DNA from 2 places in the Sporosarcina sp. SAFN-015 genome. Region 2 is predicted to be linked to the other one. Evidence: riboswitches for the same ligand, from Rfam matches in the RefSeq annotation. Region 2 holds a riboswitch; the other holds the start of a gene.
The links. A riboswitch is a leader RNA that binds a small molecule or an ion and turns the genes downstream of it on or off. The one in region 2 is predicted to bind S-adenosylmethionine.
Positions count from the first base shown of each region.

Region 1: it holds a riboswitch for S-adenosylmethionine, as region 2 does, so the genes downstream of both, ACR65H_RS04330 (bifunctional homocysteine S-methyltransferase/methylenetetrahydrofolate reductase) here and metK (methionine adenosyltransferase) in region 2, are expected to answer to the same signal.

Region 1 is NZ_JBPFDR010000002.1:261,954-278,578, forward strand. It holds gene ACR65H_RS04300 (ABC transporter permease) at 1-584, shown strand, start outside; gene ACR65H_RS04305 (ABC transporter ATP-binding protein) at 588-1,313, shown strand; gene ACR65H_RS04310 (cryptochrome/photolyase family protein) at 1,288-2,721, shown strand; gene ACR65H_RS04315 (hypothetical protein) at 2,830-3,150, shown strand; gene ACR65H_RS04320 (hypothetical protein) at 3,101-3,820, shown strand; gene metH (methionine synthase) at 3,823-7,260, opposite strand; gene ACR65H_RS04330 (bifunctional homocysteine S-methyltransferase/methylenetetrahydrofolate reductase) at 7,253-9,100, opposite strand; SAM riboswitch class I at 9,217-9,322, opposite strand; gene ACR65H_RS04335 (histidine kinase) at 9,437-9,622, shown strand; gene ACR65H_RS04340 (biotin transporter BioY) at 9,758-10,354, shown strand; gene bioB (biotin synthase BioB) at 10,354-11,355, shown strand; gene ACR65H_RS04350 (hypothetical protein) at 11,395-12,099, opposite strand; gene ACR65H_RS04355 (hypothetical protein) at 12,242-13,918, shown strand; gene ACR65H_RS04360 (CtsR family transcriptional regulator) at 14,437-14,907, shown strand; gene ACR65H_RS04365 (UvrB/UvrC motif-containing protein) at 14,936-15,499, shown strand; gene mcsB (protein-arginine kinase McsB) at 15,489-16,571, shown strand.
Region 2 is NZ_JBPFDR010000008.1:10,043-26,667, reverse strand. It holds gene ACR65H_RS13955 (catalase) at 1-94, opposite strand, end outside; gene crcB (fluoride efflux transporter CrcB) at 168-527, opposite strand; gene crcB (fluoride efflux transporter CrcB) at 524-901, opposite strand; gene ACR65H_RS13940 (ATP-dependent helicase) at 898-3,048, opposite strand; gene ACR65H_RS13935 (hypothetical protein) at 3,163-3,348, opposite strand; gene lepB (signal peptidase I) at 3,412-3,939, opposite strand; gene ACR65H_RS13925 (histidine phosphatase family protein) at 4,010-4,603, opposite strand; gene ACR65H_RS13920 (alpha/beta fold hydrolase) at 4,624-5,412, opposite strand; gene ACR65H_RS13915 (gamma carbonic anhydrase) at 5,490-6,002, shown strand; gene metK (methionine adenosyltransferase) at 6,238-7,440, opposite strand; SAM riboswitch class I at 7,627-7,744, opposite strand; gene pckA (phosphoenolpyruvate carboxykinase (ATP)) at 7,915-9,501, shown strand; gene ACR65H_RS13900 (amidohydrolase) at 9,647-10,831, shown strand; gene ACR65H_RS13895 (alpha/beta hydrolase family protein) at 10,871-11,665, opposite strand; gene ACR65H_RS13890 (NUDIX hydrolase) at 11,655-12,128, opposite strand; gene ACR65H_RS13885 (transposase) at 12,141-12,500, opposite strand; gene ACR65H_RS13880 (NAD-dependent malic enzyme) at 12,559-13,884, opposite strand; gene ACR65H_RS13875 (putative motility protein) at 14,003-14,182, opposite strand; gene ACR65H_RS13870 (Dps family protein) at 14,245-14,694, opposite strand; gene yidD (membrane protein insertion efficiency factor YidD) at 14,797-15,027, shown strand; gene ACR65H_RS13860 (metal ABC transporter solute-binding protein, Zn/Mn family) at 15,147-16,115, shown strand; gene ACR65H_RS13855 (o-succinylbenzoate--CoA ligase) at 16,145-16,625, opposite strand, start outside.

The sequences.
Region 1 (16,625 bases), on a different contig from region 2:
CCGATAAAGCCAGGTTCAACGCAGCGCCGGTTCTTTACGCCGACCTTGACACTTTCCATAAAGTTAAATACGGAGTAGGTGCGGAAGCAAACAATGATCGCATCAATGGAATTGTCATCCGGAACGGAGGAGACAATGTCGTTCAAGACGATGCTCTGCAAGTTATTGAAATAGAAGAATTCATTCAAAGCTTGCCTGGCTACACCGAACAAAATTTAACGTTGACGTTCATGATCTATTTTCTATTTGCTATATCAGCAGTCATTGTAGCCATTTTCCTTTACGTATTAACTGTCCAGAAAATTAGTATGTTCGGTGTAATGAAAGCGCAAGGGATCTCTAATTATTATTTATCGAAATCGGTCATTGCACAGACTTTACTATTAGCAGCTATCGGCGTCATGATCGGATTGGCGCTAACATTGACAACGGGGGCATTCCTACCAGCCGCTGTTCCAGTCTCCTTTGACTTGCCGACGATGCTCATATACGGGGCAGTTCTTGTCATCGTAGCTATTGCAGGAGCCGTTTTTTCAGTTTGGACGATCGTCCGGGTAGATCCATTGAAAGCGATTGGAGGGTGAATGATGACAGTCCTGGAGTTAAAACATGTGACGAAAACATTTGGCAGCGGTCATAAAAAGGTGGATGCGCTAAAGAACACGGAATTCCATGCAAGCCGTGGGGAATTAATTGCGATTGTCGGGCCTTCGGGTTCCGGAAAAAGTACGTTTCTGAGCATTGTCGGTGGACTGCTTACTCCGACTTCCGGAGACGTCATCTTGAATGGAAAGAACGTCACGAAGATGACTGAAAAAGAGCGTGCGCAAATTCGGTTGAATGAAATCGGCTTCATCCTTCAAGCTTCGAATTTAATACCTTTCTTGACAGTGGCAAAGCAATTAAAGCTATTAAACAAAGTGAAAAAGGGTAATATGAATGTTGATGAGATGGAACAGCTTTACAAAGACTTAGGCATTGGCGACTTACGAGGCAAGTACCCGTCCGACTTGTCCGGAGGCGAGCGGCAACGTGTAGCCATTGCGAAGGCATTATATAGTAACCCATCAATCATCTTAGCTGACGAACCAACGGCATCTTTAGACTCAGACCGGGCGTACGAAGTAATGGACTTATTAAAGAGGGAGACGAAAAATAAGAAAACAACGAGCATCGTCGTAACGCATGATACACGTCTCGTTAGTTATTGTGACAAAGTGTACATGATGACAGATGGTGTCCTCGTACTGCAAGAAGAATTGACTCCTCTCAAGAAGGATGAAGATGATGCAAAAAACAGTTGTATGGTTTAGAAAAGATTTTCGGCTACACGATAACCCTGCATTATCAGAGGCGGCGAAAGAAGGATTCGTTATTCCCGTCTTTATCTGGTCAGAAGAAGATAAGCGAGAATATGCGGAAAGTGAAGCGTCCTCATGGTGGATCTACCATTCCGTCGCAACACTTGAAAAACAGCTTCAGGCACATGGCTTGAAGCTGTTTATTAAATATGGAGATGAGTTTGATGCACTTGTTGAGGTGATGGATGAGGCTGAAGCAAATGCCGTTTATTTCAATGAACGTTATGAGCCTGTGGAACGGAAGAAAGAAAGCAGGATTAAAGCTCAACTCGAATCAATTGGGAAAAAGGTGCAATCATTTCACGGGCACCTTTTATTTAGCCCTGATCTGTTGAACAAACAAGGCGAGCCTTATAAAGTGTTCACTTCTTTTTGGAAAAGGTGCATGCAGGAAGATGTAGCGCGCCCGCGGCCCTTTCCAGTTGAGATGAAAGGAATTGAACGAGGGATTCACTCCCTTGCGTTGAATCAATTGCGGATCATCGACGAGAAAAACTGGCATCAGAAGTTTGACGAGTATTGGAAACCGGGAGAGCATCCGGCAGTTGAAAAATGGCAACAATATTTGGAGGATGGAATGTCTTTTTATCATGCGAAGAGGGACTTTATTTCAAGCGGCTCCTCCTCCGAACTGTCGCCGTATATAGCTGCAGGAAACATTAGCGTGAAGGCGATGTGGCATTCCGCAAAATCTGTAAGCGAAGAAACAACGGAAGCCTCGGTCCATCAATCCATCGACACTTTTCTTAAACAACTAATATGGCGTGATTTTGCCTACCACCAGCTAATCCACAAGCCAGATATCATCCGATATCCGTTGCGAAAGCAATTTCTGGATTTCCCTTGGCAAGGGACAGAAGAGCAACTTATGAAATGGAAACGGGGGCAGACAGGCTATCCATTGGTCGATGCAGGCATGCGAGAACTATGGAAGACGGGGATGATGCACAACCGAGTTCGAATGGTAACTGCCTCGTTTTTAGTCAAACATTTATTAATTCCGTGGCAAGAAGGCTATAACTGGTTTAAGCATACGCTTCTCGACTTCGATGCTGCAAACAACGCGACGGGATGGCAATGGGTAACAGGATGCGGCATTGATGCTGCCCCTTACTTTAGGATTTTTAATCCGTTCCTCCAAAGCGAAAAATTTGACCCGAGTGGTCGCTATATACGGAAATGGGTGCCGGAACTTTCCAATCTACAAGCTCCGTATATACATAAGCCGTGGGAAGCGCCTGTCTCCGTTCTGGAAAAGGCCGACATTCAAATTGGCGTGACCTATCCTTTGCCAATTGTCGATCATGCAGCTGCGAGGAATCGTGCATTGGACGCATATCAACAAGTGAAAGGGACCTAGATGTGCCCACGTGGGGAGACAAGCACACAGAAATTCCTTTCAACCATAGTCGCTCGCCCGTATGCCCCGTCCATTTTCACATGTAATAGAACGAGGGGGTGAGTGAAGATGATGATGCACCGTGGACACTGTGGAGGACATTGTGGAATGAACCAGATGCTTCCTATGAATCAAATGCCGCAAAACACTCAATTGCAACCAATTGTTTGCCCGACACAATGCCGTTACCATGACCAATTCTTCCCGGTTGAACAACCATATATTCATCCGATAGTCAACGTCAACAGGCAGCATCCTGTTATCACGCCGCGACACTATTATACCGAGACAACGGAAAATGTAATGGGCGCGCCAGTATTCCCTGGACAAGGGCCTGGTTTTGGTAGAAGGGGCAGAGGCTTCTTCGGCTTCGGGAGAAGACCGTTTTAAAAGCAATATCGCTGTCTCCGGCGTCGAGCAAATCGACAATGGGACAGCTTTTTTGTTTTTTAAATCGCGTCGGGGGAGTCGGATTACATATAAACCTGTCCGCACTCAAGAAAACAGATCTGCGCCCAAGAAACTGTTCCCCGCGCTCAAGAAATCAAATCCGCGCCCAAGAAACTGGTCCCGCGCTCAAGAAATCAAATCCGCGCCCAAGAAAGCCACCTCCACGCTCAAGAAATCAAATCTGCGCTCAAGAAACTGTTCCCCGCGCTCAAGAAATCGAATCCGCGCTCAAGAAACTGGTCCAGCGCTCAAGAAATCAAATCCGCGCTCAAGAAACTGTTCCCGCGCTCAAGAAATCAAATCAGCGCCCAAGAAACTGTTCCCGCGCTCAAGAAATCAAATCCGCGCTCAAGAAACTGTTCCTCGCGCTCAAGAAATCGAATCCGCGCCCAAGAAACTGTTCCCGCGCTCAAGAAATCGAATCCGCGCTCAAGAAACTGTTCCCGCGCTCAAGAAATCAAATCTGCGCCCAAGAAACTGTTCCCGCGCTCAAGAAATCAAATCCGCGCTCAAGAAACTGTTCCCCGCGCCCAAGAAAGCCACCTCCACGCTCAAGAAATCAAATCCGTCCTCAAAAAAAAGCCGCCCCCGCAAAGGAGGCGACCCCTAACTTCAATCAACATTAAAATACCTTGCATCCGGATGTGCAAACACGATGGCCGACACCGATGCCTCTGGCTCCATCATGAATTCCTCGGTCAAATGGACGCCGATGTCTTCCGGTTTCAGCAAACCGAACAGTTTCGACTGGTCCTCGAGGTTTGGACAAGCCGGATAGCCGAACGAGAAGCGCTGGCCTTGATACTTGGCCGCGAACCGGTCGCGCATCGTGAAGTCGGTGGCGTCCGGGAAGCCCCATTGGTCGCGGATTTCCTGATGAACCCGCTCAGCGAAACCTTCCGCGAGTTCAAGCGCAGTTGCTTGGAACGCGTGGCTCTCAAGGAATTTCCCTTCGGCTTTCAGCTTATTCGCATAGTCCCGCACGCCGTGACCCGCCGTCACTTGCATAAATGCGACATAATCCATTTCCCCGCTGTCCGCCGTCTTCAAATAGTCGGCAAGGCAGAGGAACGGCTCCTTGCTTTGACGAGGGAACGTGAAACGTTCGATTTCCGTCTTCCCGTCTTCCGGATCATAAATGATGACGTCGTCTCCATCCGCCTGCGCAGGGAAGAACTGGTACATGCCGGAAGCGGATAACTGTCCCGATTCTAAGAATCCAGTGACCATTTCATGAAGCTGCACCGCTCGCTCCTCTCCATTTGCAAGCATCTTATCGACATTGCCGCGCAAGCCTAAATGATGCCCGATCAACGTTCGCATATTAACGTAGGGATATAAATGCGAAACGGAATAATCTCTTAGAACACGTCTACGAAGATCCGATGGTACGAATACAGGTGCATCCTCCCGTACTGTCTTCACAGGCCTCGGCAATACTGCAACCGCAGTATCCCGTGTCGCTCGGATCGCCTCCGACTCAAGCCGCTTTTCCTGCTTCTCAACAAGTTCATTTAACAAAGCCTCTTTATCGCCGCCTTGCAATCGGTTCGCCAGTTCAAGCCCTTGCATCGCGTCCTTTGCATAAATGACTGGTCCATCATATTCCGCGGCAATCTTCGTTTCCGTAAATCTACGGGTCAACGCAGCTCCTCCAACCATGACAGGCGTATCAATACCTGCTGCCTTGAAATCCTGAGCGGTTATCACCATTTGCTGCGCCGATTTTACAAGCAACCCCGATAACCCGATAATGTCCGGCTTTTCTTTTCGGATGACATCAATGAGCGTCGCCGGAGTCACTTTAATACCAATGTCGATGACGCGATACCCGTTATTGCTCAAAATGATATCGACGAGGTTTTTCCCGATGTCATGGACGTCGCCTTTCACAGTCGCTAACACGATCTTCCCTTTGCCGGAATCATCCTCTTTCTTCTCCATGAACTGCTCGAGGAATGAAACCGAAGCCTTCATCACTTCTGCACTTTGCAATACTTCCGCGACGATCAGCTGGTTGTCGTTGAATAGGCGTCCGACTTCGGACATCCCTTCCATCAAAGGTCCATTAATGACGTCAAGTGGCGTGTCATACATCTTAAGCGCAGCCTCTAAATCGGGGATCAACCCTTCCTTCGTCCCTTCAACGACATAATACGCAAGCCGCTCGGGCACCGTCTTTGGAATATCGTCTTCGGTTTTCTCCTTCTTTTTATCCCGATAGAAATCAGTGAAATCTGCTAGCGTCTGATCTGTCGTATGGAATAGCAGATCGTTCGCTAGATTTATTTCATTCTCCGGAATCGACGCGTAACGTTCCAATTTCTCTGTATTGACAATAGCGTAATCGAGTCCTGCCTGCGTGCAATGATATAAATACACCGCGTTCAGCACTTCCCGGCCAACAGGGGGCAGTCCGAAAGAGACGTTGCTTACACCTAGCGTCGTTAATGAACGCGGCATTTTCTCTTTGATCAGACGGATGCCTTCAATCGTTTCAACTGCCGACCCGATGTATTGTGCATCACCTGTTCCGACAGGGAAGACGAGCGGATCGAAAATGATATCTTCAGGAGCGATTCCCCATTTATTTACAAGTAAGTCATAGGAACGCTCGGCAATTTCGAGCTTTCGTTCCCGTGTCACCGCCATCCCGATTTCATCGATTGTCCCGACGACGACGGCAGCGCCAAATTTTTTCACGAGAGGAAGTACCGCGTCGAACCGTTCTTCGCCATCCTCCAAGTTGATCGAGTTGATGATCGCTTTCCCTTGAGAGAATTTCAACGCCTCTTCAATTACTTTTTCATCTGTCGAATCGATGACGAGAGGCACTTTCACTTTTTTGACGACTTCTTGCATGAAATTCTTCATATCTTCAAGTTCATCCCGGTCCGGGTTTGCAAGGCAAATGTCGAGAACATGAGCGCCGCCGCGAACTTGGGCACGTGCAATCTCGGAAGCCTCCTCAAACTTCTCCTCTACGATCAACCGTTTAAATTTCCTAGATCCGATGACGTTCGTCCGCTCGCCGATTAACAATGGGCGCATCGATGGGTCGTACAACAACGGTTCAATCCCCGAAACGGCATGATCATGCCCATTCTCCGGCTTTTGTCGTGGAGCGAGTCCGTCCACAGCTTCGCGGATCGCACGAATATGATCAGGCGTAGTTCCGCAACATCCGCCAACCATGTTCAGCCATCCTTTATCTGCAAAACCTTTTAGTTTTTGTGATAACGATTCAGGCGATTCATGGTAATGGCCTTCTTCATCCGGCAGCCCGGCGTTCGGATAACAAGTGACAAAGCTCGTTGCAAGATCAGAGAGCGAGCGCAGATGGTCTGTCATGAATTCCGGGCCTGTCGCACAGTTCAACCCTACTGAAAGCGGCTTAATATGCTCGATGGAAATATAAAACGCTTCGATGCTTTGACCGGCTAGCGTTGTACCCATAGGTTCAATCGTCCCGGAGATCATGACAGGCAGTTCAATGCCTGTTTCGTCGAATGCCCGCTTGATTCCGATTGTTCCGGCTTTGACGTTGAGCATATCTTGGCTCGTTTCCATCAATAAAATATCAGCGCCGCCTTCAATCAGTGCTTTCGCTTGAACGTAGAAGTCCTCGGAAAGCTTATCGAATGTAATCCCCCCGGTAACGGAGAGAGTCTTCGTAGTCGGGCCAATTGCACCGGCGACGAAACGCGGCTGCTCAGTTGTCGAGTAATCGGCTGCGCACTGTTTCGCGATTTCCACAGCCTTTTTGTTAATTTCAGAAGCGCGGTGACCGAGACTGAATTCGTCCAGTACGAGGGGAGTACCCCCGAATGTGTTTGTGCAAATGATATCGGCACCCGCCTCTAAATAGGCACGATGGATTTTATCGAGAATATCAGGGCGGAGGATGTTCAAATATTCATTGCAACCTTCATATTCTTCGCCACCGAAATCGTCCGCGGATAGATCTTCCGCTTGCAGCATCGTGCCCATCGCTCCGTCTATGATGAGAATTCTATTTTTCAGTTGTTGTTCAATAGGATGTTTAGGCATGGACGATATTCCTCTCCTTCTCCGCATCAAGCTGTTTTATATGATTGATCAGTTCTAACGACATGTCATAGCGAAGGAATGGCGTAATAATGTAGATGCCGTTGAATAGCTCGGCGGCAGTGTCGATCAGTTCCTTTGAAATGTTGACGCCTTCCTGAGTCGCTTTTTCACGGTCATCCCCGCAAGCGGCCATCCTTTCGAGCACCTCTTCGGATAGTTTAATGCCAGGAACTTCATGGTGCAGGAATTCCGCATTTCGAATATTCGTGAGAGGCATGATGCCGATGAAAATCGGTGTATCTAAATGCTTCGTCGCTTCGTATATGTCGATGATCTTCTCTTTCGTATAGACGGGCTGGGTAATGAAATAATCGGCCCCGGACGCGATTTTCTTCTCAAGACGTTGTACAGCGCGATCGAGGACGCGAACATTCGGATTAAATGCGGCAGCGACCGAGAATTTTGCTTTTTTGCGCAGCGGTTTGCCTGTGAAGGAAATGCCTTCGTTCAATTGTTTAATGAGCTGCAACAGCTCCATGCTTGATACATCATAGACGCTCGTAGCGCCTGGGAAGTCGCCAACCTTCGTCGGGTCGCCGGTAACAGCAAGGATATCATGGATTCCTAGCGCATCAAGCCCCATTAAATGAGATTGCAAACCGATTAAATTATGGTCGCGGCACGTCAGGTGGACAAGCGGCCGTACGTGATGCTCATGCTTTAAAATTGAGCCCATCGCCATGTTGCTAATGCGAGGGGAGGCGAGGGAATTGTCCGCCATTGTGACGGCATCTACACCAGCTGCATATAATTTATTCGCTCCTTCAAAGTACTGCTCGGTTTCCAAATGGCGAGGCGTGTCGAGCTCTACGATGACCGTCCGCTCTGTCTTCGCTTTTATGTGAAGAGGTTCGTGTTTTGCAGGTTCCGCTTCCCGGATGACAATCGGCTTTTGTGGAGTGACGGTTTTTTCCGTTACCGGCGGCAATCCCGCCAATTGCTTTTTGGCAGCTGCAATATGTTTTGGCGTCGTTCCGCAGCATCCGCCGATGAGGCGTACTCCCTCTTCACGAAGGAACGTTGCTGCACGGCCGAAATAGTCTGCTTCGGACGCATAGACGATACGGCCATCCTCGACGTCGAGCAAGCTTGCGTTCGGGGCTGCTGATAAGAATGCTCGCTCTGGAATTGACACTTTTTCAAAAGCTTGGATTGTGTGGTACGGGCCTAGCCGGCAATTAACACCGACAATATCAGCGCCTATTGATTCCAACTGGTGAAGGGCATCATTCAGATTCATGCCATTTTGCAATATGCCAGGCTCATCCATCGCTACTTGTGCAATGAGTGGGATATCCGTCAGCTTCCGCAATTCAGTAACGACGGCCGATAGCTCTTCAAAATCATAATATGTTTCCAATAATAGTCCGTCGGGATCGCCGGATAGCAATGCATCTGCCTGTTCGCGCATCATCGTCAGCACTTCGGCGATAGAGGCGTCGCTTTTCCGGATGCCACGCAGTCCTCCGATTGTCCCGAGCACATATTGATTGCCAGGCGCTGCTGCATGCTTTGCGATTTGAATCGCCGCCTCATTGAATTCCTTCACCCTATGCTCTAAACCATAGCGGGCGAGCTTAAGGGAATTGGCGCCATATGTATTCGTCTGAATCACATCCGCCCCCGCGTCGATATATTCACGGTGGATCTTCTCGATGATTTCCGGCTTTTCAATGTTCAATTCCTCATAACTAAAGTCAATGCCATATGAATAAAGCAGCGTTCCCATTGCGCCATCCGCCACTAGTACATTATCTTTCAACCGATCAAGCAATCTCATCAGAAATCATCCTCTCTTCAAGTCTGCAACTTCCTATACAATAAATTTCGACAGCAATGAAAAATAAAAAAGCCTTCGAATAAAAAGAAGGCTTTACATATGCGAAATCTCGCTCCTTCTCATCTATCAGGCCGAAATGGACCTGCTGGAATTAGCACCTGACCGAAACGGCTGGTTGCTGAAGCTTCGACGGGCCAGTCCCTCAGCTTCTCTTGATAAGAATTTGTTATGCAGTTGTTTGAATAATTTAAAACATCATATCGTTAATTGTCCGCCACGTCAATAGGTGAATTATGATAGAATAGGCGTATGAACAAAAAGTAGAAGGTGAATTCGTTGAGGATCTTCAAATTTTCCGTTCCGATTGCACTCCTTGTCGCCGGTGTTTCGTGGTGGATGCTCCATAAGGATCATCAAGAAGTGCCAGGGATGACTCGAGTATGGATTACAGTAGGTGCAGCTCTCTTAAGCGGGTTAATTGCCCATTTTTTATTTCCGAAAAATGAAGACAAGAAGCATTAATACAGAAATCGATAGCGACTTAAGCTGTCGGTTTTTTTGTGCGCTGCATTTAGGTTAACTTTAATAAAATTCAGGTTGACACAAATTGAGTTAACTTATATTCTATTGAAGATAACTCAAATTACGAGGTGGATTATGACAACAGCTTCAGTGAAAACGAAAAGTGGGATGAGCGCTCTCAGTCTCGTCTACTGTGGGATGTTTGCGGCATTAATGATGATTGGGGCAAATATTACATCGTTTGTACCGTTTCTTGTGATCGGCGGTGTGCCTATCACATTGCAAACGTTTTTCGCAGTGCTGGCGGGGCTTCTCCTAGGAAGCCGACTTGGCGCAACAGCGATGACAGTTTATATGATCGTCGGATTGGCGGGGGCGCCGGTCTTCTCGAAATTCCAAGGAGGATTCGGTGCTATTCTCTTACCTACATTCGGTTTTATCGTTTCCTTTATTATTGTCGCGTATATCGCGGGTAAGATTGTTGAAAAATATGGGGGTTTGAGAAGCTATATCGTTGCAGCTTTAGTCGCAATGAGTGTGAATTATTTGTTCGGAACAAATTGGATGTATGCAGCTTATAAGCTATGGGCAGCAGCCCCTGATGCATTCAGTTATAAGGTTGCATGGGCCTGGATGATACCGCCGTTGCCGAAGGATATTTTCCTTTCCGTTCTTGCAGGAATCTTCGGCCATCGGATGTATAAAGTTCTGAAAGTGAGGCGTGCGCATTGATGAATTATGAGGAGCTTGCAGATCGCATCCTCAATGGAGGAGCTTTATCAGATGAAGAAGCGCTTTCCATTTTGGATTGCCCGGATGATGATCTGCTTCCGTTGTTGCATGCGGCCTATAAAATTAGGAAGCATTATTATGGAAATAGAGTGAAGTTAAACATGATCATCAACACAAAATCTGGTCTTTGTCCGGAAAACTGTGGGTATTGCGCGCAGTCGATCGTCTCAAAAGCCCCGATTGAGAAATATGCAATGATGAAACAGGAGGAAATCGTGGCGGGGGCTGAACGTGCGGCGTCTGTAAAGGCAGGAACGTATTGTATCGTTGCAAGCGGTCGGGGACCGGTCAATCGGGAACTTGAAATCGTCATTGATTCCGTTAAGGAAATTAAAGCGAAGCATAGAGACATGACTGTCTGTGCTTGTCTCGGCATTTTGAAGCCTGAACAAGCAAAACGTCTGAAAGAAGCAGGTGTCGATCGCTACAACCACAATATCAATACGTCTGCCGCACATCATGATAGCATTACGACATCCCACACATACAATGATCGCGTGAATACGGTCGAACTAGCGAAGGAAGCTGGAATTTCGCCGTGCTCAGGCGTTATCATCGGTATGCGGGAGACGAAAAAGGATGTAGTTGCAATGGCACGTAGTCTGCATGCGATGGATGCCGATTCGATTCCTGTTAACTTTTTGCATGCGGTGGATGGGACGCCGCTCGAAGGGATGAATGAGCTGACACCACGCTATTGCTTAAAAGTGCTATGCCTCTTCCGCTTCATCAATCCGACGAAGGAAATCCGAATTTCGGGTGGTCGGGAAGTGAATCTGCGGTCGCTTCAGCCATTCGGTCTTTATCCGGCAAATTCGATCTTTATCGGTGATTATTTGACGACTGCCGGACAAGAAAGCGATCGGGACCGGCAAATGCTAATGGATCTTGGATTCGAAGTCGATTTGGAGCCATTAACGAAACAGCCGGTAACAAGTTGAATAAAGATAACAAAGGGCGATCCTTCAAGTTGATGAGTCTCAACTTGAAGGATCGCCCTTTTTCATTGATGGCGGCTGCCATAAAGAAAAGTCTTCTTGTTCCATGAAATACTCCTTTACCGAAATTGAACCGTCAAAAGGTATTGCTTCAATCGTTTCGAGCATGTCATCAAACTGGGCTTCTTTAACTGCAGAGATATTTCTGTTCGTTATTCGTGCAGGAAGTTGATGTTCCTCAATCGTTTTAACCCATTCTTCCAGCGTCGGCTCACTGATGATGACCGTCTCGAAATATTTCATATCCCCATTATCCTCCCGATATCGATAAAGAAGACGGGCACCGATATAATCGTTTTTCTTTCCTTTGAACCCGGGATTCGTCCAGAGGCCGATTAGCAGATCGGTTATTTGGTCGTAACGGAAAGTGACGGAATTCGTTTCACCGGTCCACTCGTTGGCGAAGTAAAGTGTGTAGCCATCTTGTTCCTCCACCTTTGTGAACGTTGTTGGCCCTTTTTGCCGAGGTAGCTTTAGAAGTTGGATGCATATCCAACCGATGAATAGGGAAATGCCGCCGAGCAGGGCTGCCAGTAGCCACTCTCCGTCCAAAAATGTATCTACGGTCAAGTATAATAGAGCGATGCCAAACGCTCCGAAGCCGATAAGGGCAAGATAATAATAAACTTTTTTAGCTGCTGACATTTTACCTGGCAGCTTATCGGCGCTAAAAACATTCGTCTGCATAATAGCTCAACTCCTTTCTCTCTTGTCTTGTACGGAAGTTCGGGGTGGTAGGATTCAAAAACTTGGTCAAAAAGATGAATCGTTTTGCTGCTTCATCCGTATAGTTAGAGGAGATAAATTTTTAATAGAAAAGAGTGTTCATATGATAAATTTACTGCTATTTTCAATTGTCGTCGGTATCGTTTCCGCGATGATCATCGTGCCGTTCACGTCGGTTTCTAAAGAGGGGAAACCAGCCTTTAATCGAATTGGTGCATTGTCTGCGACAGTAGGGCTCATGGCAGTTCTCACATTCGCCCTTTATTACGTCACGAATCTGGACAGGAATTGGACGTCGCTATGGGCTTTATTCCTTGTCGTAGCTGTAGCGGGAGTCGTGCTTGCAACCGGGAAGGAACGAAGCGCCAAAATTGTCCTGTTATTGGCTGCGTTAGCGGGAAGTGCGTTCATCCTTAGTGCGCCGCTATTTAATGCAAATCAAAAATATAAAGCGGTTGAAATGGATCAACAAGTGGAAATCAAAGCGTTTGACGAAACGAAGACGCCTGCAAGTGTACCGCCAAAATTTGCTCGGAATAAAATGAAGAAGGCATTCGGCCAAGTGCCGAATACGAGTTATTATGAGCTCGGCAACTTGCAGATTCAAAAAGTGGATGGGAAATTTGTCTATATCGCGCCAGTTGAATTTTCGGGATTCTTCAAATGGATGAACGGGAAGACGACACCTGGCTACTTCACGATGAGCGCGACCGATTCGGCGGACAATCCGAAGTTCGTGAAAACGGAAATGGCCTATACGCCTTCATCGTACTTCCATAAACAAGTGGAGCGCCATATGCGGATGGCGGCGCCGGATCTCATCTTTTACGGCGATGTGCAGCTTGAAATTGATGATGATGGAAAGCCGCATTATATACGTTCCTATGGGGAATTCATTACAGCGAGAAACGGTTTTGACGTCCAAGGGGTCGTCATGGTAGATCCGGGTACGGGTGAAGTGAGCCGATATCCGCTTTCGAACGTCCCTGAATTTATCGATGGGGCGGTTTCACCCGAAGCGGTCAGCTTGCAAAACAGCTACTTCGGAAAATACGTTCACGGATTCTGGAATTCAATCGTCGGGAAGAAGGATGTGAAGCTGCCTTCAGACGAAGGGACGGAGTCGAATGTCAGTCCGGTGTTCGATGAAAATGGCCATATGTATTATTTCACTGATTTCACAAGCCCGAAAGAAGGCGTCGACTCGATGCTTGGCTATGCATTGACGGATGGCCGCACAGGCGAAGCGACTTACTATACTGGCAATCTGGAAGAGTCGTATATGGACTCGCAAGGTACGCTTCAAATTATTGAAAAGAAATTCATCGAGAAGAAATGGACCGGAGAAATGCCGGTGCTCTATAACTTTTACGGAGAGGCGAGCTGGTTGACGCCGGTTCTTGACTCAAACGGCTTCCTGCAAAATTACTTCATCGTTTCGGCAGCAAACCCAGAAATCTCCGTGTACGCCAATTCACCGAATGAAGCGTTGAGGCTATATAAGACGGCACTGCAACGCGGGGGAAGCACGGTCGACGGCAGCTCGAACGCCGAGGAAGGAAAAGCGTCTGTCAACGTCGTCCGAGTGTATAAGGAACGCGCCGGCGACGCTACACTCATTTCGATCCTTGCAGACGACGGCCGGAACTTCATCGTTTCCACCGAAGCTGTTCCGTTAGCAATCTACATCCAAGAAGGCGACCACCTCGCCATCACGTATTACGAAACAGGCGAGCTCTTCCTGCCTGTTAAGGAACTGAAAAACGCTACGATTGAATAAAAAAAGGCAGCCTCCTGGATATCGGGGGCTGCCTTTATACGTTAATGAGCGATTACGACGAATTATGAGCCGTTCGTAGCCTTTATACGTGTCTACTTCGGGTTATGGACTTTTACAGTGTTTTATGGACATTTCTAGCGGTTTATGGGCTTTTACAACGACTTATGAGCTTTTCCGGCAATTTATTATTGGAAAAGGGTGTAAGGAGTTTGTTCAAAAGGGCAGACTGCACCTATGCGAAAATAACAGCCGTTTGCCTCAACTGTTACGAACCGCCCTTTCGAACAGAACCCACGAAGAGGAAGAAGAGGTCAGACAAAATCCTCAACTACCTTATTACCCTATTTTTTAAACCTTAAACATTAACAGCTGACAAATTTATTCGCTATTAATTGAATGGAAGATAGATTTTTCTGTTAACTTGCATATAAATTGCGCGCCAGATGTATTTTCATGTACAATTAAGTCAAAGATAGTCAAAGTCAATGGCTTAGCACCGTGAGAAAAGAGGTGACATCATGCGAAACATTTCTGACATTATTGAAGGGTATTTAAAGGCAATTATCGAAAAAGAAGATAGCGGGACTGTGGAAATCAAACGGAGTGAGGTCGCAGAAAAATTTCAATGCGTGCCTTCACAAATTAATTATGTCATCAACACCCGCTTCACCGTCGAACGCGGATACGCAGTCGAATCAAAGCGCGGAGGCGGTGGATACATCCGGATTTATCGCGTCCAGACGAATTCGCATAAGGAATTGATCGAACATATTTTAGAAGGAATACAACATGGCGCAACATATGCAATGGCTGAAGGAATCATCTACAGGCTATTGAACGAAGAAGTCATTTCGGAGAGAGAGTCTAGGCTCATTTTAGCTGCGGTGGACCGGACGACGCTCCATTATCCGCTGCCGGAGCGCGATCTTATCCGAGCGCGGATTTTGCAGGCGATGCTATCAACTCTAATCTATAAGCAGCTTGGATAGTGAATTTGACGAATACGAGGTGCAAAATATGCTATGCGATAATTGCAAAGAACGACCGGCTTCCGTGATTTTCACCCAGGAAGGCATGGGCGGTTCTACAGAACGGCATTTATGTGAGAAATGTGCGTTTCAAACACAAATGTTCCACTTTGACCCGAATCAGGAACCGTTGTCGATCCAACAATTCCTTTCCCATTGGTTTGGTGGAAGTGAATCAATGCAGCCTTTTCAGCAGTCTAGGGAAAGCACGTCCGAAGGACCAACTTGCCCCGATTGCCAATTAACGTTCAGGAAATTCCTCGATATAGGCAAGTTCGGTTGTCCGACGTGCTATGACTCGTTCAGGGAGTATTTGCCGCGAGTTTTCAGCAAGCTCCATAATGGTCATACGACACATGTCGGAAAAATTCCGGTCTCCTTTAACGAACGATTTGCCTTGAAAAAGAAAGTCGAGGAAATCAGGCTGAAAATGCAGGAAGCGATCGAGGAGGAACGATTTGAGGATGCCGCCGCGTTGAGGGATGAAGCGAATGCGCTGAAAGAGCGTTTAGCGGAATGCGGCGATGGAGGTGGTGACAGCCATGTCAATTAATAAATTCATGAAAGGTGCTGTCACTGGATGGATGACATCGCATGGGGAGCATGCGGATATCGTCATGTCGACAAGGATCCGCTTAGCCCGGAATTTAAGGGGATATCGATTCCCGATTGCGTTCACAGTTGAAGAGGCGCAGAAAGTCGACTCGCAAGTTTCGGCCGCCTTGCTTACTTCCGATGAAAAAGGGTATGCCTATATGAAGATGTCAGAACTTCCGGCAACAGAAAGACAAGTGCTTGTTGAAAAGCATTTGGTCAGTCCGCAATTGACAGACCCTAAGCGACATGGAGCGGTTGTACTGTCGGAGGACGAGACATTGAGCATCATGCTGAACGAAGAGGATCATATCCGCATTCAATGCATCTATCCAGGATTCCAGCTTGAAAATGCATACGAGCATGCAGATTCTGTCGATAACTATTTAGAGGATAAACTTCCCTATGCTTTCGATGAAGATTTCGGCTACTTGACGAGCTGTCCGTCAAATACGGGCACAGGCATGCGGGCGTCGGTCATGATGCACTTGCCTGCTTTAACGATCACAAAGCAAATTGAGCGCATTATTCCGGCCATTTCAAGGCTAGGCATGATTGTCAGAGGCAGCTACGGAGAGGGAAGCGAAGCGCCGGGCAATATTTATCAGGTTTCGAATCAGACGACTTTGGGCAAACCGGAGAAAGAGATTCTTTCTGATTTGAAAAATGTAGCGCTCCGGCTGATCGCCCACGAAAGGCGTTCGCGTGAACTTCTTCTTTCCAAATCGCGTATTGCACTAGAAAACAAGCTTTTCCGCTCGCTCGGCATTATCTCGTATGCTAGATTGCTGCCTTCTGGAGAAGCGGCACGTTGTCTATCAGACGTCCGTCTGGGCATTGATTTGGGAATAATCGAGGATGTAGACATGTCCATTTTGAATGAATTAATGATTTTCATGCAGCCTGGATTCCTACAGCAATACGCAGGGTCGGAATTGACTGCGGAAGAAAGGGATATATTTAGAGCTAATCTATTCCGTGAACGTTTGCGTTCGGAACAGCAAAGGGAAGAAAATAATAAAGAAAACTGAGCAATAGTTTTGCAACGGATTTTTCTGTTTATTATAATTATGTCAAAGAAGGTC
Region 2 (16,625 bases):
GATTCGTCGTCATCTTCTTCCCTTTGTCGAGTGATCGATATTGTTCCAATTGTTTATCTTTGCTGTTGGCATCTACGGAATGGTTTCTATCCATTTCATTTCCTCCATTCGGTTTTAGTAGTCTCCTACTCTATTCCCGTCAAGAGATTCTCCAAACAAACAGCAAATTACCATAATTGACCGATGATAAATCCAAGATATGCTAAAAAGGCTCCTAATCCGAGGGTCAGAACACTATAGAGAATCGACTTTTTCCGTTGATTTCTCTTCCACAACTGAATTAGCTCCTTCATAAGCGTAGAAAAAGTCGTAAGAGCGCCCATCAAACCCGATGCAAGAAAGACTGCCCATAGCAACGGTAACTCGAATCCCAATATAAGACCGATTAGGAAAGAGCCTGTCAAATTGACGATCAGCGTCCCGATGGGAAACCCTTCCTCTTTATTCATCTTTGCGGAAATGAAAAATCTGAGGATGGCTCCGACAAATCCACCTGCTCCAATAACGACTGCTTCAACTACCGTCATGCTTTCACCATCCTGCGACCAATCATAAAGCCGAATAGACCTATGGCAAGCCCCCCGATAACACTTACCGCCATATAAAGTACAGCTAGCATCAATTGCCCATCTTGCATAAGGCTCACCGTTTCCATGCTGAAGGCGGAAAACGTAGTAAATGAACCGAGGAATCCTGTTGTCACCGCCATTTGAATCTGTTTATCTGCCGTGATCCTTTGAAGGGCGCCTGCACTGAGAAGACAAAGGATAAATGTTCCGATCAAATTGACAGTTAATGTCGACATCGGAAAATCTGATACATCTTTAAACAACCTCCCGATCCCTACCCGGCAAATTGCTCCGATCGCCCCAGCAATTCCGATATATAGGGCTTGCTTCATAGATCCACCCTCTTCAAGAGACGACGTAATAAAATCGTTTCAAGCAACAGCTGCTTTTCATTCTGCCCGAATTGGATTTGTATATTCTCTTCCCCAATTCCATTGATGACCCCTCTTCCGAATACACGGTGTACGACGTGCATACCGACGGATAATTCTGTCCTGTTAGCAATTCCATCAGGATCCGGCAATGTCGACAAATCAGCCTTCTGCAATTTTTCAGTGTTTCTCTTTTCAGGCTTCATTAAAATCGCCCGAACTTCATTCAAAAATCTTGAATCGTCTTTGGGCTTCCCATTCGCCTCTCGATAAGACAGCAACTCTAATCGTTCTTTTGCCCTTGTCATGCCTACATAAAATAGTCGTCTTGCTTCCTCAAGCAACATCGGGTCAGTTTCGTCTTCTTCGGATGGGATGATTCCTTTTACCAAATCAATCATGAACACACGCCTAAATTCCAATCCTTTGGCGCTATGAAAAGTCGATAACGTCAATGCATTTGCGGGTGGATTGAATTTCGCCTGTTGCACCGCCTGCTCCAATTCCTTCAAGCGATTCGCAAAATCAACCATTGTGCGCACTTGGGACGCGATTCCTTCAAGCGTATCAAGAATGCCAAGAAGCTGATCGATCCGATAACCGAATTTTGCCGCCCGACTTTTCAAAGCTTCCTCATATTCAAGTTCATATCGGATCATCCGGATTACTTGGGCTGGCCGCATATCGGGAATTTTTTTATAAACCTCAATGCAAGCATCCAATTTTTCGATTTGACTGCCTTTCAACTGAACCGATTGGATGAAAGATTCAAATACATTTCCGGATGTCGCTTTATTCATGAACCGGGATAACATATCGCGTGAAATGAAGAGATTCATTTTCATAGCAATTTTTGAGAAAACATCCTTCCTTTCTACATTAAAGCTGAGCCGCATAAAATTCAAAATATCTTCTACTACCCAATGGGAAAAGAATTTATCATCTGCGTCTTTCATGTAGAAAGGGATTCCCCTTCGATGAAGTTCGTTGACATACATTGTCGAGGAAGCATTATTTCTAAATAAAACAGCGACTTCTTCCAAGTTTTGCTCATCCAATAATTCATATGTAACATATTCCAATAGCCGTTTTGGGTCTTCGAATTGCTTCATGACAATCGGTCCCGCTCCTTCATTGTCTGTCCGCATCTCTTTCTTGTACCTTTGCTTATTGCGTGTAATGAATGTAGCTGCAGTTTCTACAATTTCTTTGGACGAACGGTAATTCTGCTCCATTCTAAGCAATTTTGCATCTGGGTACACTTGCTTGAAGTTCAGTAAGTAAGCGGGATCTGCTCCGCGCCACGTATAGATTGATTGATCATCATCCGCTACGACACAAAGATTGCCATGATGTGCAACAAGATGCTCGACAATCCGGTGTTGAACAAGAGAAGTGTCCTGGCTTTCGTCTGTCAAAACGTAGTCATACCGCGAGCGGAATTTTTCAGCAAGTTGTTCATCGACTCGTAACGCCTGTTCCGCAATGGACAGCATATCATCAAAATCGAGCAGAAGATGCCCTTGCGTTTTCGATTTAATTTGCTCATAGCCAAGCGCAATTGTACCTGCCTTGTCGAATGGAGCTTGAACTTGTTCCCATTCGTTGAAAGGAATCATCCTGTTTTTCAGAAAACTGATAAATGTCGACAGGGATGTCAATTCATCTTCTGTTCCTTCTTCCCGAACAGTTTCTTTATACAGACGTTTCAGCAACGACATTTTAGTGAGAGGCTGTTTCTGATTCCCTCCACCTTCAATCAATTCAAATGTAACTCCCGTCTTTTGCAAATAGGTTCGGGTAATTGTAAATGCGAGGCTATGAATCGTCGAAAAATCGACTGGAGAATGCTGTGGGAAAAAACGTTTAAAACGTTCTGTCATATCGCGTGCTGATGCTCGACTGAATGTAATTGCTTTTATGCGTTTCGGATTCGCATTCTTCTCTTCAATCAAATAGCCGATCCGCATAATCATCGTTGTCGTTTTCCCCGACCCGGGACATGCTAATAAGAGCAATGGACCTTCCGTTTGCTTAACGGCTTTTTTCTGGACGTCGTTCAATTGTATATGTAGTTCATTCTTTTTCCTTATAAAAAAATCAGTCATTGCATTGGTACTCCTTCTTCTTACGATGTTCTTAATTTACCATACGAACGCACATTTTGTAGACTTTATGGTCGCGAAAAAAACAACCTCTGCAATTTACGCAGAGGTTGTCGATTAAAAGCCGCCTGACTCGAGCCTATCGTTTTGAATGTCCACTTTTTTCTTCTTGCTGCCTTGATACGCTGTGGAGGCTACTTCGTTCGTATGCCGCTGTTCGTCGGTATACTCGGTTCCCGCAAGTTGAGCCCTGTTCGTATTGTCTTTAGTGCTGCTCTCATTGTTTTTATGTTCTTTAGACAATTCAATCGCTCCTTCTTTGGTAGTCTGTATAGGAATACCCTTTTAAAGGAGAGTTAATCCCAGTTATTTAGGGACGCCGATTGAATGTAAGGGATAAAACCTGAAACCGACCTTTCCAACGACCGAGGCTTCATCGATACAACCGATTGCTCGGCTATCCGTACTGTTCCTCCGATTATCGCCCAACACGAAAAGCTGTCCTTCAGGCACTGTAACTTCAAAGTCCTCTGTCAATTTTTGATCTTTGAAAAGTTGTTCCTTATTTGCTTGGATATAGTCCTCTTCATACTCTTTCCCGTTAATGAAAAGCCTGTCATCTTTCATGACAACTGTATCCCCCGGCAAGCCGATCACCCGTTTAATATAATCTTCTGTCGAACCGGGCGCATGGAAAACTACTAAGTCAAAATGATCAAGTTTATGGATTTTTGAAATGATGACTCGGTTTTCCGATTCGAATGTCGGTTCCATGGATTGACCGGAAACGATGACTGGTGAGAATAGGAAGTGCCTAATGACAAACACGAGAACGAATGCAACTGCAATCGCTTTAATCCATGAGAAGATTTCAGAAGTTGTTTCTTTTTTCATATGGAAGCCCCCGATCTTACAATTTATATAGTATATAGTATAGCCTAGTCAACGTATGAATGGTTCACATTCAGAGAACTTGCTGTAAATGCGCAGTGCAATTGAACAGATGGCAATGGTTTTCTTCATCGTTCAGCTCGACAATTGTCACTGATGTATTATCAAGATTTTCTTCATAGACAGTTTCAGTTACAAGCTCATTCAACATCCGCTTAATGAAGCTCCCATGGCTGACGACTAACACATTTTTACCGGGATGCTTCTTTTTGATTTCATCAATTGATTCCAACCCCCGGGAAATGATGGACTCTTGTGATTCAAATCCCATGTCGAGTTGTCTCCAATCTACCCCCCACTTCTCGATACGCTCCGCTTCAGTCGTACCTTCTACCAAACCTCCGCCGATTTCACGCAATCTTGCATCTTCGACAAGTTCTACACCAGGTATTTTCGCAGCAATAATTTCTGCTGTCTTCTTTGCCCTTAGGAGATGACTCGTATAAATGACATCCCACTCCCCAGTAGACAACCTGTCCGCTACACGCTCCGCCATTTCAATCCCTTCTTCATCCAACGGGACATCTGAACTGCCTTGCGCTCTACCTTCCTTATTCCATGCTGTCACACCATGCCTGACAAACCCGATAATCGTCAAATTGACCATTCCCCCTTACAGTTTTTACTTTAAACAATATAGCCGAGCGAACGAAGTACGTTGTTCATGAATGATTCAATGTACAAATACACTTCCTCCCGCTCTGGTTCTTGATAAAGGTCATGATAAAGCCTTTTCCATTCCTTATAATGAAATTCGGAAAGATTTTGGCTCAACAACCATCTTTTCGCAAATGAAACATCGGTAATTTTATCATGTTCTCCTGTCTGAATAAGAACTGGCGTGTCAAAAATGCTTTCTTCATGACTTGTGACGGATTTCATCGTCGCAAGCAACTCGCGATACCAAGATGCGACGACTACAGAACTATAGTCCCTATCATTCTGAAATTCTATGTACATATCGTAATTACGCGTCAGTAATTCAATTGTAATGTCATGGTTCAATTTCATAGAACTTGAAAGTTTCGTCAGTACTCCTGAAAACTTGGATGGCTGATGTTTAATGGAGAGCCAAGGGGAACTGAAAATGAAGCCCGCGCATTCCAGCTTCTCGCGTTGCAGAATATGCATGACAATCGTTGCGCCAAGTCCGTGTCCAAGCACGAATAAAGGCAAATTATCCTGCAATGCAATATCAATCAATTTTTTTACATGCTCCACATATGACTCAAACGGTTCGTCATGGATCCGCCTCCCACTTTCAGAACCGTGTCCGGGCAAATCGGTTGTGACGACATGGAAACCCCCGTTTCGAAGCTTTTGGATGAGCCACGCATAGCGCCGATGATGTTCGTAAGCATTATGGACAATCGCAATCACTGCTTTTGGTTGTCCTTCCGCCTCCCATTTCCACACGGCACTCACCTCCCCTATCTGTAGATGTTTTATGTTACGATAAATTATACATGATTTTTAGAAAAGGAGAGACGTTCATGATTTATCCTTACAACGGAAAAACCCCACAAATTGATCCAACCGTCTACGTTGCGGATTATGCAACGATTACTGGCGATGTAACGATCGGGGCAAACAGTTCCATTTGGTTCAATACGGTCATCCGAGGAGATGTCGCCCCGACGATTATCGGTGAGCGAGTGAGCATCCAAGATTTAAGCTGCCTACACCAAAGTCCAGGAAAAACATTGCTGATTGAAGATGAGGTTACAGTTGGCCATAAGGCGATTTTACATAGTTGTATTGTTCGTAAAGGTGCACTCATCGGCATGGGAGCCATCATTTTGGACGGAGCTGAAATCGGCGAGGGAGCATTCATCGGTGCAGGCAGCCTCGTACCACCAGGCAAGAAAATACCGCCTGGTTGCCTAGCTCTTGGCTCACCAGCGAAAGTCGTCCGTGAATTGAATGATGAAGATCGAGCAGAGATGGAACGTGTTTTGAATAGCTATGTTGAAAAAGGCAAGATTTATAAAGAGATGCAAATATAAACTAGGTGCTGTCCAATTGGGCAGCATCTTTATTTATTTAATCCCATTGATCATCACTTTTTATCACTATTTATAACGCTATAATTTTCGTTAGGTTCCTCCTTTTAAATTATGACGCTTCGTGAAATTAATGAGCCTTTACGAAATTCTTTGATTCCCTGTTCTATTGGCTAAATAAAAAATCAGCAGTACTCATCAATTATTCGATGAAGTGCTGCTGATATTCTTTCAAATATTAAACAGTCAAGCCAGCCTTTGCGATCAAATCTTCCGCTTTGTCTGTCTGCTCCCAAGGGAGTTCAACGTCAGTACGTCCGAAATGGCCGTATGCCGCTGTCTGTTTGTAAATCGGACGGCGAAGGTCGAGCATTTTAATAATGCCGGCAGGACGTAAATCGAATAGTTCACGTACGATTTCCACTAGCTTACTTTCCTCGACTTTTCCTGTTCCGAACGTATCGATTGAAATGGAAACTGGTTTTGCAACACCGATCGCATAAGCCAATTGAACTTCACAACGATCCGCAAGTCCCGCAGCAACGATATTTTTCGCAACATAGCGCGCAGCATATGAAGCAGAACGGTCCACCTTTGTCGCATCTTTTCCGGAGAATGCACCGCCACCATGACGCGCATAGCCACCATATGTGTCAACGATGATCTTCCGGCCAGTCAAACCGGCATCCCCTTGTGGTCCGCCGATGACGAAACGGCCGGATGGGTTGATGAAGTATTTTGTTTCTTCATCTAATAATTCTGCTGATACGACTGGATAGATGACATGTTCTTTAATATCACGTTGAATTTGCTCTAAAGTGATATCAGGATGATGTTGAGTAGAGATTACGATTGTGTCAATCCGAACCGGGTTATTATCCTCATCATACTCAACTGTTACTTGCGTTTTACCGTCTGGTCGCAAATAATCAAGCGTATCGTCTTTTCTCACTTGCGCAAGTCTGCGTGAAAGTTTATGCGATAAGCTGATCGGCATCGGCATAAGCTCAGGTGTTTCATTGCAAGCATAACCGAACATTAGCCCTTGGTCTCCCGCTCCGATCGCTTCGAGCTCTTCATCCGTCATTGTCCCTTCACGTGCTTCAAGTGCTTGATCGACACTTGCCGCGATGTCAGGAGATTGTTCATCGATGGACGTCAATACAGATGACGTCTCCCAGTCGAATCCGAACTTAGCGCGTGTATAGCCAATTTCCTTCACTGTATCCCGTACGACTTTCGGGATGTCAACATAAGTTGTTGTCGTAATTTCTCCGATGACTAAAACGAGTCCTGTTGTAATTGTCGTCTCACAGGCTACACGTGCATTCGGATCTTCCTCTAAGATGGCATCCAAAATGGCGTCAGAAATCTGATCGCACATTTTATCCGGATGGCCTTCAGTTACCGATTCTGAAGTGAACAATCGGCGATTTGTCATTGTAATTTCCTCCTTAAAAGCTTGCAAATATTGATACGGTACTCTAATTGTCCCAGTAAGTTCAGCGCCTAGAGAGTCGACGTCAACATACACAAGGATTAAGGGCTTGATTCATTCAATAAAAAAGCCCTTCGCTCACGTAAATATACATGAGGAAAGGCATAATTTCAAAAGCAGCACCTTTCACTCTTATCGTCCAAGGAATTCACCTTGCTCCAGGTTTGGCACCTTCTCGCGGCCAATAAGGTCCACGCAGGTTGCCGGGCTTCATAGGGCCTGTCCCTCCGCCAGCTCGGGATAAGAGTATCCGTTCAATAAATAATCCTACGAAAAAGTTTGTACTTTGTCAAACATTTTATGCATATATACTTGAGTTTTGAATTAGTATAGATTATTATTCTAAATGTGTTATACTATTTACGAAATGTGATGAAACCCACCAACTGGGATTACATGCAAAGGACGGTACTTAAAATGATTTCAGCTAAAATTGAAAACGGATTACACGAGTTACTTTCAGGCAACAACGTAAACATACAGCCTTCAGTGGCAGAACTGGTTGAAAAAGCAACTTCCCGTGGAGAAGCGAAACTTTCTGCAGATGGCGCACTTACTGCAGAGACAGGAAAGTATACTGGCCGTTCTCCTGAGGATAAGTATATTGTCGAAGAGGAATCTTCAAAAGACAAAATCGACTGGGGCAAAGTGAACCGCCCGATTTCATCTGAAATCTTTGATTCATTATATAAGAAAGTCTTAAACCATTTAAAAGCTAAGGAAGAGCTATTCGTATTCAAAGGATTTGCAGGAGCGGATAAAGCGTCCCAGCTGTCTATCCAAGTCATCAATGAATTCGCATGGCAAAACTTGTTCGTCAACAATCTTTTCATTCGCCCTACTGAGGAAGAATTGAAAACGCATGAAGCTCAATTCACGGTTATCGCTGCTCCGACATTCAAAGCAGATCCGGCAGTAGACGGAACGAAATCCGAAACCTTCATCATTGTATCACTTGAGAAGCGTATTGTGTTAATTGGAGGTACGGAATATGCGGGAGAAATGAAAAAATCGATTTTCTCCGTTATGAACTACTTGCTGCCTGAGCACGGCATACTATCCATGCACTGCTCTGCAAACGTTGGCGAAGAAGGAGATGTCGCTTTATTCTTCGGTCTTTCTGGAACAGGAAAAACGACGCTTTCAGCAGATGCTAACCGTAAACTAATTGGTGATGATGAGCACGGCTGGTCCGAAAACGGAGTCTTCAACATCGAAGGCGGCTGCTATGCGAAAACGATCAATCTCTCAAAAGAGAAGGAACCAGAAATTTACGGAGCGATCCGTTTCGGTTCAGTATTGGAAAACGTCGTCTTGGATGAAAAGACTCGCAAGCCCGATTACGACGATAATTCATTGACTGAAAATACGCGTGCAGCATACCCGATCCATAATATCGAAAACATCGTGATGCCATCGGTTGCAGGACATCCGAAAGCAATTGTCTTCTTAACAGCGGATGCATTCGGCGTATTGCCTCCAATCTCCAAATTGACGAAGGAACAAGCGATGTATCACTTCCTAAGCGGTTTCACTTCGAAGCTAGCAGGAACTGAGCGCGGCGTCACTTCACCGGAAGCGACATTCTCTACATGCTTTGGTGCCCCTTTTCTCCCATTGCCTGCAACGGTCTACGCAGAAATGCTAGGGAAGAAAATCGACGAGCACGATGCACAAGTCTTCCTTGTCAACACGGGTTGGACTGGTGGAGTTTACGGTGTAGGACATCGTATGTCTTTGAAACATACACGTACAATGGTCCGTGCAGCAATCGCTGGCGAATTGAACGATGTGGAATACGAAGAGAATGCAATTTTCGGTCTTGCTATGCCTAAAGCAATTGACGGCGTACCGACTGAAGTATTGAACCCTCGTAACGCTTGGAGCGATCCGACAGCTTACGATCAAAAAGCGAAAGAGTTGGCAGATCTTTTCCGTGAGAACTTCAAGAAATTCGGTCATGTTTCTGAAGAAATCACTCAAAAAGGCGGACCAGTCGCTTAATACAAAGACAGTGAAGATCCAGGCGCTATGTTGCGCCTGGATCTTTTTTTATATAGCTTTTTAATACGTTTAACGACACTTTTCTAGGGTACTTTTATTGTATCTGACTAATTCTTCGGTCACGTAAAATAATGGAGTGGATATCTTGAAAGATAAATTAATGAGCATGCTTGGCGAGCGTAAAAATGAAATGATTGAAATCCGCCGCCACTTGCACGAATACCCCGAGCTGTCATTTAAAGAAGAAAAAACAGCTCAGTATATAGCAGACTTTTACAAAGGCAAAGATGTCGAAATTCAAACGAACGTTGGAAATGGATTCGGAATTATCGTTACAATTACAGGAGGAAAACCAGGCAAAACAATTGGATTGCGTGCAGATTTTGATGCTTTGCCAATCGTTGAAGAAACACCAGTGCCTTTCAAATCGAAAAATGAAGGGATCATGCATGCTTGTGGACATGATGGACATACAGCCTATATGCTAATATTGGCGGATTGTTTAATTCAACTGAAATCGGAAGTAGCCGGGACGATAAAAATTATTCATCAACATGCTGAAGAAGTCCCACCAGGCGGTGCAAAAAGCATTATCGAATCAGGATTGCTGGATGATCTGGATGAAGTGTACGGCATTCACCTATTGCCAATTGCTCCAGTTGGAATGGTCGGCTTCAACAAAGGCTATGCTTTCAATGGACGGGCATATATGAAACTAAAAATACAAGGCAGAGGCGGACACGGTTCCTCCCCTCATTTGGCGAATGACGCCATTGTTGCCGGAGCTCACTTCGTTACTGCCATTCAAACAATCATTAGCCGTAGACTTAGTCCTTTCGATATTGGGGTCATTACAATTGGATCGTTTGATGGAGCGGGTACATTTAATGTTATTAAAGACAGTGTAGTGCTTGAAGGCGATATTCGTTATATGACGGTTGAAACGCAAGAAACGATCGAACGGGAACTCAAACGTCTCGCCAAAGGAATTGAGGCGGAGTTCGATGTACAATGTGACCTAACATATACACCTGATTATCCGCCATTATATAATAATCCTGAACTTACAGAAAAAGTCGCTATCACTTTGATAAATGCAAATGTGAAAGAAATAACAGAGGTAAAAGAAGTGCCACCAATGGCGCCGTCCGAGGATTTTGCATACTATGCCGAAAGATTCCCGGCTTGTTTCTTTTATATTGGTTGTACTCCTAAGGGCGTTGACAAACCATATTTCAATCATCATCCAAAATTCGATATAGACGAAGACGCACTTCTCGTTGCTGCTAAAGCCGTTGGACAAGTAGTTTGTAGCATTCAAGGTGAATAAAACATAAAAAAACAACCATCATGGTTGTTTTTTTATGTTTTATTCATTTCCCTGCTGTCTCATCCAATCACATAAATCCCTGACGATTTGTGCATTATGAGCTGACGGAAAGTAATGGGTATACTCAGGGAAGTACCAAGTATCGTACTGTTTATCTTTCTCACGTAAAGCATCTTCGAGCAAGATTGCCTGTTCAAATGAAACATTATCATCCTTCATTCCGTGGATGATCAAAACAGGGGCATTGATTTCATCCACCTTGAATAACGCAGTCCGTTCCCGGTATGCATCAGGCATACTATTCGGCGTGCCGCCAATGACCCGCTTCATCATACGGCGCATATCTTCCCGTTCATTATATGTAAAGATTACATCCGAGACACCGGCCCATGTTACAACTGATGTGATGTCCTCCCGTAAAATCGCTGTCCAGAGTGCCATAATGCCGCCACGGGAGAATGCATAAAGATGGATACGTTCCTTGTTCAACTTCGGACTTTGCTTTATGACTTCAACAGCGTTGACCGCGTCCTGACGATCGTCCCCGGCAAACTCGTCTCGCCCTTCCCCACCTCTGTTTCCTCGGTAATATGGAGCAAAGACGACAAAACCTTGTGAAGCGAACTGTGCAATTCTGGCAGGTCGGACCATTCCGACATGCTGAATGCCCCCGCGCAAGTAAATGATCCCTTCATAGTTGCCACCGTTAATCGGTTCAGCAAGCAACCCTTTCACTTTAAGCCCATCCGACCAATACGTTATTTCTTCTAGATAGATTTGTGGATTTGGGGATGGATATTCTCTTCTGTGCAAAATTGCCCCATTAGGAAACATATGAATCCACCCACTTTCGAATTTCAACCATCCCAGCATCTTTCATATGAAAACTCAATTCATCGCAGTTTGACAATTGTTCATCCGTCATCCAAAATGCACCTTCTGTCTCAAACAGCTGGGGGTTTTCTTCAATGCTGAATACTTTCCCTGTGAACACTGCCTTGCAAAATGTTACATTGCTCATTACGACATATTCAGCAAACTTGACGAGATCTGTAATTGTCACACCAGTTTCTTCTATCGTTTCTCGTATTGCAGCTTCAGTAAGTGTTTCCCCTTCTTCCGCCTTGCCTCCAGGAAATTCTATTCCGCGAACGGAGTGGCGTGTCACGAGCCATTTCCCTTCATGTTTCAATACAACGAGCACATGCCTCGCTTCCATGCCAAAACGATTTTCACCGAAAGTCAGCTCAACATGCGCCCCTTGTAAATCTTTAAATATCGTTGCTATATGAGTCACGTCCTTTCACAATCAATTGGATGATTGAACAGGAGCAGATGGAATCTTTGGTGTTCCCTTCGTAAAATACGGCAGCTGTTCAATGAATTTCTTCGTTTCATCATCGCTAAATTCATGAACCAATGCATAGAGCATCATCGTCCTTCGATCAACATCATGATTATCCCGGTCATAATGATATGGGACATACGGCAAATGTGATCGTAGGAAATTCCGAAATTCTAATCGGTCCATTTGGCTAAACAATTGATGAAAAACTGGAACAAGTTCCCTACTCATCTCCACTTCGTATTCCCATGGAGACGCATGCTTATGTGAATAAACTTGTTGATTCGCAATCGAGACGTACATTCTGACTTTATCGTTTTCCATATGAGCACCCACTTTTTTGTCGTAGTATGGCTCATATCAGATATTCGATTCAATGCGTTCAGATGGAATTCACTTCTTCATTTGCTACACGTTCGACAGCACTCGCTACATTAGCATGTACGGCTGGATCTAATGGATGTGGAACAAGATCACCTGGTTTTGTACTATCCAGAATTGCTAATGCTGCAGCAATTAGCATCGGATATGTAATATCTTTCGCGTGAGCATTTAAAGCACCTCTGAAAATTCCAGGGAACCCAAGAATATTGTTCACTTGTCTGCCATCCGCGGCAAAAGCGGCTCCAGCTCGTAAAGCAACTTCAGGATCAATTTCCGCATTTGGATTGGACAGTGCCAAAACGATTTGCCCTTTACGGACCATCTCAGGCTTAATTAACCCTTGCACGCCAGTCGTTGCAATTACGATATCACAAGTTTGCATAATCTCATCAACAGAATTCAAAGCAGTACCGCCATGTTGCTTCAGTCTATCAATCGCTTCGGGATTAGGATCAACACCACGCATTTCCTTCACGCCATATGCCATTAGCATCCTGCTAATGGCGAGCCCTGCAGCCCCTAATCCAATTTGACCGACAATGGATTGCGATAGTTCCACACCTGATTGCCTGCATGCTGAAAGAACGGAAGCGAGTGTGACGACTGCGGTTCCATGTTGGTCGTCATGCATGACAGGGATTTGAAGCTCAGCTTTCAATCTCTCTTCGATTTCAAAGCAATGAGGCGAACCGATATCCTCCAATAGAATTCCGCCGAAGCTTTGGTGAATATGCTTGACGGTTTCCACGATTCTCTCAGGATCGCTCGTATCAAGCAATATTGGAATTCCGCTAATGCCAGCGAATTGATCGAACAAGACCGCCTTTCCTTCCATGACAGGCATACCGGCGACAGGACCGATATTGCCGAGCCCTAAAATTGCTGTTCCGTCCGTTACGATCGCAACCGTGTTAGAAATGCCTGTAAAATAATCTGCTTGCACCGGATCATTTTGTATCACTTTACAAACATTGGCGACTCCCGGCGTGTAAATTCGTCGAAGGTCTCCTAATGAACGGACTTCCACGCGGCTCTTCATAGCAATCTTACCGCCCTCATGCGCATGCAAAACATCATCCGTTACCGCATGCACATGAATGCCTTCTCCGATTGCATTAATAGCAGTAACAATTTTCTCCAATTGCTCCTCACTCGTACACTGGATGGAAACGTCCCTTATTGTCGATAACGTTCCTACTTTTATTGTTTGGATATCCCCAATATCGCCTTCTAAAACACCGATAGCTGTTGCGACTTTTGCAAAATTCCCCGGTTTGGATGGTGTTTCAATAATTAAATTTCTTATAAATTGGATTTGTGTCATGATGTCGCCTCCTATATGATCCTCTCACTTCTCGTACCCCATTTTACACATATTGAGTAGCTGCAACAAAAATAAAGCACGAATTTCCTAGATTGCAAGGAAATTCGCGCTCTTTACTTCAAGCCTTTACATCGACAGCCGAACCTTTATAAGGATGGACCGCCGGTTGATCCTGCATACTTTGCAGCATGTCTGTCACTGCAGTTGCATTCACCGATAAAGCTTTATTCATGACACTCAATTGAACTGTAGATTGCAAACTTCTCAATTGGCTTGCCATGATGGAGTTCATGTTCATAAACCATTCCTCCTTTACAATGCTACTATCGGTGAAAAAATCGATTATTCAAGAATGCATGCTCATTTATTCTCTTCTCCAAGAAAAGCATTTAACATCCATTGATGCTTCTCAATGCTTTGATACGTTGCATTTAATATGTCCTCTGTCATATCGTCACCGATTTCCGCCGCATATTCCATTCCTTTTTTCAAGGATTTCATAATTTTATCAAAATCATCAGCGATTGTTTTCACCATATCCTCGGCTTGTTCATCGCCTTTCGCCTCTTTTACGACAGACTGCTCCAAATGCTCCTTTAACGTAGCAGTTGGAGTTCCACCAAGAGTCAACACTCGTTCGGCGATTTCATCCATATGTGCAGTCGCTTCGTTATAAAGCTCCTCAAATTTTGCATGCAACGTAAAAAATTGTTTCCCTTTTACATACCAATGATAATTATGCAGCTTGGCATACATGACTGACCAAGTAGATACTTGTACATTCAGTTCTTCCATTAATTCTTTAGACATAAAAAAACCCCTCTTCAAATTTATATTTACAGAGCATCTCCCTGTTAATTTACCACTGGAACAAATAAAATAAACATACATGAGAAAGCAAGGTGTTCACCATTGAAAACAATATTAATCGGTATTATTAAGACATATCAAAAAATCATTTCTCCACTTACTCCGCCATCATGCCGTTTCTATCCTACTTGCTCGCATTACGGTGTAGAAGCGCTTCAGAAACACGGCGCTTTGAAAGGTTCATGGCTGACGATTCAACGGATATTGAAATGCCATCCTTTCCATGAAGGCGGCTTTGATCCGGTACCGGAAAAACTCGAAAAGAAAAAATAAATTGATGACCGGCAATTGCCGGTTTTTTTCTTTTCAGTTGCGGAAACTATTGTTAACGTGTATTATAAGGAAGTGTTTAAATCGTAATCATTACTATTAATACAGTGGAGGATTTATTTATGAAGAAAAGAGCACTCATTCTTCTGGCACTCATCATGACTTTGCTCATTGGTGCATGCGGGACTAAGAATGTAAAAGACAATACTGGAACAGCCAACGAAGGGAAATTATCTGTCTATACGACAGTATATCCCTTACAATATTTTACCGAGCGGATCGGCGGGGAGTTAGTCGATGTGAAATCAATCTATCCTGCAGGAGCGGATGAGCATTCATTTGATCCGACACAAAAAGATATGATTGCGCTATCGGATGCGGATCTGTTCTTTTATATCGGTCTAGGACTTGAAGGATTTGTGGAAAGCGCTCAAAAGACGTTACAGAATGAACATGTTGAATTAGTGGCAACTGCAGAGTCCATATCAGAGGATCAACTTGAAGAAGGACATCATGAGGACGAGGAAGAAGGGCATGAGGAACATGGACATGAACATGGCCAATTCGATCCTCACGTTTGGATTTCACCAGTCCTTAGCATCGAACTAGCTTCTTCCATTAAAGAATCGCTCATTGCAAAAAAGCCCGATGAGAAAGAAACGTTCGAAAAGAATTTCGATCTGCTCGAAAACGACTTGATCGAGTTGGATGAGCGGTTCAAGGAAATGGCCGCCAAGGCCGAAACGAAAACGTATTTTGTCTCACATGCCGCATTTGGGTATATTGCGAACGAATATGGATTGAAACAAGTAGCAATCGCTGGATTGAATTCGCAAAGTGAGCCTTCACAAAAGCAGCTTGCACAAATTGTCGAGCAAGCTAAGGAAGAAAATGTACAATATATTTTATTCGAACAGAATGTTTCATCGAAGTTAACAGAAGTCGTCAGGAAGGAAATCGGCGCGGAATCATTAATGCTTCATAATTTAGGTGTGCTCACACAAGACGATATAAACAATGACGAATCATACTTCACATTGATGGAACGGAACTTGCATGTTTTTGAGCAAGCACTACAAGCCAATAAATAAAAAAGTGGAGAGGGGGTTAAAACCCCTCTCTACTTTTTATGTATTCCAGTAGCCGCCCACTCTTTCAGTTTACGACGGAGAAGTTTATTGGATGCATTCCGTGGCAGTTCATCTACTAAATGGAATGCTTTCGGAATCTTATATCGAGCAAGCTGTTGTACACAATAATCTTCCAAATCGGTCACTGATACATTTTTGTAACCGACGATGAAAGCGACTGGCACACTGCCCCATTCAGGGTGATCCTGTCCACAAACGCCCGCCTCTTTAACGTGTGGATGTGAAATAAGGACGTTTTCGATTTCTGCAGGATAAATATTTTCTCCTCCGGAAATAATCAAATCGGACCGTCTATCGACGATGAATAAATAGCCATCCTCATCGATATAACCAATATCCCCTGTCGGCAGCCAACCGTCCTCTAACGGATCTCTTTCCGAAGCATGGCCGATATAGCCTAGCGTCACATGTGGGCCCTTTATGAGCACCTCACCAAAATCTCCTGGCTGT